Linked DNA regions of Oceanicoccus sp. KOV_DT_Chl. The main gene of each other region encodes a partner of the protein of the gene in region 2 in a complex. Links are inferred from orthologs where the notes say so. Each region holds a gene or a part of one and is shown on either strand. Other genes may lie near its edges. The genes, in order: UNITIG_RS09680 and pabB.

Region 1 (3,327 bases), on a different replicon or contig from region 2:
CAATTTATTTTGCATTGCCTGAACAAAACCCCGACAAGGGGTTTGTTGACTGATCTGTTGTTGCAAATTGTTAATCGAAACCAATGCCGAGCGCTCAGCGATTTCCTGATGCTTGCGCTCAACAATCTTTTTTAAAATCGTGGGGGTACTCATAATCTTAAGCCTGGCTTTTCATTGACTGCGTCAGCTGCACTAACTGATTTAATTTTTCCGCACCGCTACCGCTGGCTAGAATAGTCCGTGCCTGCTCAACACCTTGCTCCAAACTGGTTACAAGGTTAGCCGCATAAATGGCCGCGCCGGCATTAAGCGCAACGATATCGGCTGCCGGACCTGACTTGCCCGATAACAATGACTGGATCAGTTGCAAGCTTTCTTCGGCATTGGCCACTTTTAAAGGCGCCAAAGAGCTGCTTTCAAAACCAAACTGTTCGGGTGTAATTTCATACTCGTTAATGTCGCCGTCTTTTAATTCTGCGACAAAAGTTTTGTCGGCTATGCTTATTTCATCCATACCATCTGCCGAATGCACTACCAGCACATGATTACTACCCAAGCTTCTTAACACCTCAGCGATAGGACGAACCCAATGTTTGCTATACACGCCCAGCAATTGATTCGGCGCGCCGGCCGGATTAGTAATCGGCCCTAATAAATTAAACAGCGTGCGGGTAGCCAGCTCTTTACGGGGGCCGATCGCATGCTTCATGGCACTGTGATGGTTAAGTGCGAACATAAAACCCACCCCCACTTCAGCAACACAACGTGATACTTCTTCCGCAGATAAATCCAAACGCACACCGGCGGCCTCTAACAAATCCGCTGCACCGCTTTTGGAACTCACTGAACGATTGCCGTGCTTAGCCACCTGACCACCGGCAGCCGCCACCACAAACGTACTGGCGGTGGAAATATTAAACGTGCTACTGCCATCGCCTCCGGTGCCGACAATATCAACAATATGGTCGCCACTAACTTTCACACCCGTGGCCAACTCACGCATCACGGTAGCCGCGCCAATAATTTCTTCGACACTTTCACCCTTCATACGCAGCGCCACCAAAAACCCGGCGATTTGCGCATCGGTGCATTCACCGGTCATGATCTGCCGCATAACAGCAATCATTTGCTCGGTTCTCAATGAATGATTTTCGATGACGGCTGCAATTGCGGCTTGGATATTCATTGTTATTTTCCTGCTTACTAATTTAACCGTGGCAGCAGCTGATTATCGATTGCCGCTGCCGTGTATTGCGGTTCGGAATACATCTGAACCTCTATAGATAAACCTAATTCTCCTAAACTAAAAGCCATCATGTCATCCTCGACTTGATCGGGGATCCAGAACTACAGGGCACAAAAATAGCTAATTACCCGAAGACTTATTTAATGCTCCATACTCAGCACCTCGTAGCACTGGATTCCCGATCAAGTCGGGAATGACGAATGGGTTTAGCACTTTGTGTGTTTTCCCGATCAAGCAGGGGATGAAAGACACACTATTTATCTAAAAAGTTTTTCAACAAATCATGACCATGCTCAGTCAAAATAGATTCCGGGTGGAACTGCACACCTTCAACATCCAGGGTTTTATGCCGCACTCCCATAATCTCATCCACTTCGCCGTCTTCAGTTTGCGTCCAGGCCGTCATTTCCAGACAGGCAGGCAGCGACGTTTTTTCAATCACCAACGAGTGGTAGCGAGTGGCAATAAAAGGATTGCGTAAATCGCTGAACACACCCTGGTCATTATGATAAATCGCCGAGGTTTTGCCATGCATCACCTGCCGCGCCCGCACAATGTTACCGCCAAAGACCTGACCAATACTCTGGTGACCCAAACAAATACCTAACAGCGGAATACGTCCAGCGAACTTTTCAATTACTGCCATCGAAATTCCCGCCTCATTAGGCGTACATGGCCCTGGTGAGACTACGATCTTTTCTGGCTGCATGGCCTCAATATCGGCGATAGTAATTTCATCATTGCGCACGACTTTCACTTCAGCGTTTAATTCACCGAGGTACTGCACGACGTTATAGGTAAAGGAGTCGTAGTTATCGATCATTAATAACATTACTTTTGCTCCTTTGGCTGTGCGCTATTGTTCGGCACATCTTTCCGCTGCACCATCGCTGCTGCAGTAAAAATTGCTCGCGCTTTATTCATGGTTTCTTTCCACTCCAGCCGTGGCTGCGAATCGGCCACCACTCCAGCGCCTGCTTGAATATGCAATTGCTGATCTTTGATCACCGCGGTGCGAATCGCAATAGCGGTGTCCATATCCCCGTGCCATGACAGATAACCTACCGCGCCACCATAAACCCCGCGCTTAACAGGCTCCAGCTCATCAATAATTTCCATGGCGCGAATTTTTGGCGCGCCACTTAAGGTGCCCGCAGGCAATGTTGCCCGTAACACATCCATCGCGGTCTTGCCTTCTTTCAGCTGACCTTTAACGTTAGAAACGATGTGCATAACATGGGAGTAGCGCTCGACTACCATTTTTTCAGTTAACTCTACGGTGCCGATTTCCGACACCCTACCCGCGTCATTGCGACCTAAATCAATCAGCATTAAATGCTCGGCGATTTCTTTCGGGTCCGCTAACAAATCCTGTTCCAGCGCTAAATCTTCAGCCTCGTTATGGCCACGACGACGAGTGCCGGCAATGGGGCGCACAAACACTTCGTTATTTTCCAATCGCGCTAAAATTTCTGGCGAAGAACCGACAATATGAAAGTCTTTTAAATTCAGAAAATACATATAGGGGGAAGGATTTAAATTGCGAAGTGCGCGGTACAAGTTGATTGGTTCTGCAGTAAAAGGAATAGATAGACGCTGCGACACCACCACCTGCATCGCATCCCCTGCCAAGACATATTGCTTAATCGTATCGACTGCTTGTTTGAAATTTTCTTCGCCGAAGCTGGATACAAAATCACTTTCATCAATGCCATCGGCGCCTGCTTGTAAATTCAATTCCGGCAAGGCAGGAATCGATTGCGGCAAACGATTGGCCAACACATCCAACCGCTCTAATGCCTGCTGGTAAGCATTGTCCTGAGCCGGGTCCGCGTGCACAATTAACTTAATGGTGCCGGATAGATTATCAAACACCAGCACTTCATCGGATACCATCAATAAAATATCCGGTGTGCCAATTTTATCTTCCGGTGCAGTGTCCCGCAGTTTTTTCTCAACATAGCGCACGGTGTCGTAACCAAAATAACCCACCAATCCGCCATGAAACAACGGCATGGCTTCAAGCTTAGGCACTTGATAGCGCTGTTGAAACTCTTCTACAAATGCCAACGGGTCTTCCA
Region 2 (3,262 bases):
CTTAAAACTAACGCTAGCGTTATTGCTCGGTATTACTGCTGCTTATGGTATCGGTATGTTGGAGCCTGCTCACGGCCATCATGAAGATGAGGAGAGTCATCATGCGCTGTTCACTATTGAAGTCAGTGCAGATCGAAGCTAGTTCTGCACAAGCATTGCTTGCCTGCTTAAATCCCTGTAGATTGTCGCGCTTTTAGTATTCTGTCTTTTTTATATTGGAGCCTTGCTGTGGAAATCGCCTGTCTTGACCTGGAGGGGGTATTGATCCCTGAAATCTGGATAAACTTTGCCGAGAAAACGGGCATTGAAGAGCTGAAAGCGACCACTCGTGATATTCCTGACTACGATGTGCTGATGAAACAGCGCCTGCGTTTGTTAGATGAGCATGGCTATGGCTTACCTGATATTCAGCAAGTTATTGCAACACTTGAGCCAATGGAGGGCGCGCGCGAGTTTTTGGATTGGTTGCGTGAGCGCTTTCAGGTGGTGATTCTATCGGATACCTTTTACGAATTTGGTATGCCCTTTATGAAGCAGTTGGGTTACCCTGCTTTGCTATGTCATAAGTTGGAAGTCAATGCCGACGGTAAGGTGGTTGATTACAAATTGCGTCAGGCCAATCCCAAGCGGCAGGCGGTGATTGGTTTTCACTCCATGTATTACCGCACCATTGCTGCTGGTGATTCATATAACGATACCACGATGTTGGCGGAAGCTCATGCCGGTATTTTGTTTAAGGCACCGGACAATGTGATCGCCGAATTCCCGCAGTTTCCTGCCGTACATACCTACGAAGACCTCAAAAAAGAATTTATCAAGGCGAGTGAGCGAGATTTAAGCCTGTAAATTTATTGCTCTATGCGAGTGCCGCCAGTAGTTTTTCTACCTTGGTCAGGCACTCTTGGTACTCCGACTCGCACTCTGAATCGGCCACAATACCGCCGCCAGCCCAGCAGTGAATTTTATTCTGTTCGCAGACCATGGTGCGGATGGCGATATTGGTATCCATTTGTCCGTCACAGCTGATATAGCCTATGGCACCGCAGTATGCTGAGCGACGATGCGGTTCCAGTTCTTCAATAATTTGCATCGCCCTGACTTTGGGGGCGCCGGTAATGGAGCCGCCAGGAAAGCAGCTGGCTAATAGGTCAATAGCGGTATTGCCCTTTTTCAATTGCCCGCTGATTGTGCTGACCAAATGATGGACGGTTTCGAAACTCTGTAATTCAAACAGCTCATCCACTTGAATGCTGCCGTGTTTACAGGTTTTTCCCAAATCATTGCGCAGCAAATCCACAATCATCAAGTTTTCCGCTCGGTCTTTCGCGCTATTCAGTAGTTGCTGGGCAAGTTGTTGATCTTGCTCGGGGGTGCGGCCGCGACCAATGGTGCCCTTGATGGGGGAGGTGCTAACACGTTGATTGGCAAGGTGCAGGAAACGCTCTGGTGACACGCTGAGAATCGCTTGGTTTTTGGTTTGAATATACGCTGAAAAAGGGGCTGCGGCAGTACTCCTGAGCCGCTGGTAGGCTTGCCATGGGCTGCCTTCAAAGTCGGCGCTAAAGCGTTGGGCCAGATTGATTTGATAGCAATCACCGGCACTAATATAGCGCTGAATGGTTTCGAAGGCTTGTCGATAGTCAGTCTTGCTGAGGTTGGCGGTGAATGCAGATTCAAGTTGAAAGTCTACAGTGTCAGGTCTGCCCTCATTGCTATTCAGGCGCTGCCTTATATCGGTTAGCACTTTAAGGTCAGTATGGGGATGGGCGACTAGCACTGCTCGTCGTTTACGGTGATCAACCACGACTGCCCAGCTATAAATTCCCACGCTGGCATCTGCCAACGTTGAATCTTGTATAGCAAATGCCGGTATTTCTTCCAGTTGACGGCTGAGGTCATAGCCAAAAAAACCTAAAGCACCTCCAGTGAAGGGGAGGTGGTAGTCGTTATTAATCGCCGGTAAATGCTGCTGCAGCGAGTGCTGCAATTCATCAAAGAACGTGGTTTTGCTACTTGCAGGAGATGTACTTGAGCTGGTTTCACAGAGTGCGACCGGGGCGGCGCTGAAAATATCATAGCGACCGCGGGCTGAAAAAGGGGCTGCGCTATCCAAATAAACCGGCTGCTCCAAATCCAGTAACCGTGCAAATAGAGGTGCCGAATCTGCGCAGTAGGGCAGTTCCTCGATGGTTAATGGCTGCATAAAGCGATATCTCACCGGCCGCGATTGGCTCGGTTTAATAGGTGGTTAAAAGAGGCCAGATTGTAAGCGCTAAATGGCCTTCAAAGCCAGCCAAATTGCGGCCATAAGCTATTGATAATGTTTGCTTTTGCATTGACATAATACGCTTATCCCATTATGGTATCCGCCCGTTTAATGGGGCTGGTTTGGCAGGTTTTTGTGGTTGCTGGAAGTAGTTACCGAACGGCTGCAAGCATATAAAAATGCTGACTTTTTAGGGCGGCGATAAAATCAGGCAGTATCAGATAGTAGGTAGTATATGGCACTACAACGTCCGTTAATATCTGCTTACTCAGTAAAAAACTGTTCTGAGGGGAGTCGCTGAGTATTCGTCCCACCCAGTCACTTGATCGTGCCAATTGGCGATTAATTGATTTAATACTCCCCGATGGTTTTAAAGGAACGCTATTGCTTTCGATAGCGCTAAAGCTTTTAGGCTTGTGGTTTACAGTCACCGACTGACTACAAGGCATTAACAGGAAACATTGAGACAGTATTTATTATGACTAATAATTCCCAAGTTGCGCCTTCATTGGACAATCCCTTCGCTGAAACCCTGGACAGAGAATTTGTTGTTCCGGGACAAATTAACTATAAGCCCGGTCTGTACGAGGAAACCCTGAAAGCAGGTCAGGCGTTAATTGATCGTCCGCGCACTGCTGCGGGTGTAGTCAGTACAGAGAAGCAGCATGCCAAGAATCGGATGACTGTATGGGAGCGTCTAGAGGTACTTGCAGATGCTGGCACCGAACCCACTATATTATTTCAAAATTGGGGTCCCAACCTGGATGGGGCTTCATTGGTAACTGCAGTAGTTAAAATAAACGGACGTGATGTCGCCGTTTATGGTCATGACTTTACTGTGCGTGCTGGCTCAATGGATGCCACTAACGGTAAAAAGCTGGCGCGTTTATTTGAGTTGGCTGCCAAGCGCAAGATTCCGTTAGTCGGTATGAACGATAGTGCCGGCGCCTATGTGCCTGCCGGTGTCGGTGGTCTTGATGGCTACGCCGAAGCGTT

What was found.
Region 1: the proteins of pabB (region 2) and UNITIG_RS09680 are in contact, whole or in part, in a solved structure (PDB 8RP0), measured with the Escherichia coli proteins. The link is inferred for Oceanicoccus sp. KOV_DT_Chl from one-to-one orthologs.

The regions. Positions count from the first base shown.
Region 1 is NZ_FQLF01000002.1:1,263,347-1,266,673, forward strand. The notes cover bases 290-3,288. They hold UNITIG_RS09680 (aminodeoxychorismate/anthranilate synthase component II), read right to left. Parts: upstream 2,079-3,288; coding sequence 1,500-2,078; downstream 290-1,499. Other genes in these bases: trpD (anthranilate phosphoribosyltransferase), read right to left, coding at 290-1,186; trpE (anthranilate synthase component I), read right to left, coding at 2,078-3,288. Outside these bases: indole-3-glycerol phosphate synthase TrpC, read right to left, coding at 1-153; more of trpD, read right to left, coding at 158-289; more of trpE, read right to left, coding at 3,289-3,327. UniProt on the Escherichia coli protein: Part of a heterodimeric complex that catalyzes the two-step biosynthesis of 4-amino-4-deoxychorismate (ADC), a precursor of p-aminobenzoate (PABA) and tetrahydrofolate.
Region 2 is NZ_FQLF01000001.1:593,011-596,272, forward strand. Bases 31-2,964 are described here. They hold pabB (aminodeoxychorismate synthase component I), read right to left. Parts: upstream 2,204-2,964; coding sequence 857-2,203; downstream 31-856. Other genes in these bases: UNITIG_RS02755 (ZIP family metal transporter), read left to right, coding at 31-142; thrH (bifunctional phosphoserine phosphatase/homoserine phosphotransferase ThrH), read left to right, coding at 229-846. Outside these bases: more of UNITIG_RS02755, read left to right, coding at 1-30. UniProt on the Escherichia coli protein: Part of a heterodimeric complex that catalyzes the two-step biosynthesis of 4-amino-4-deoxychorismate (ADC), a precursor of p-aminobenzoate (PABA) and tetrahydrofolate.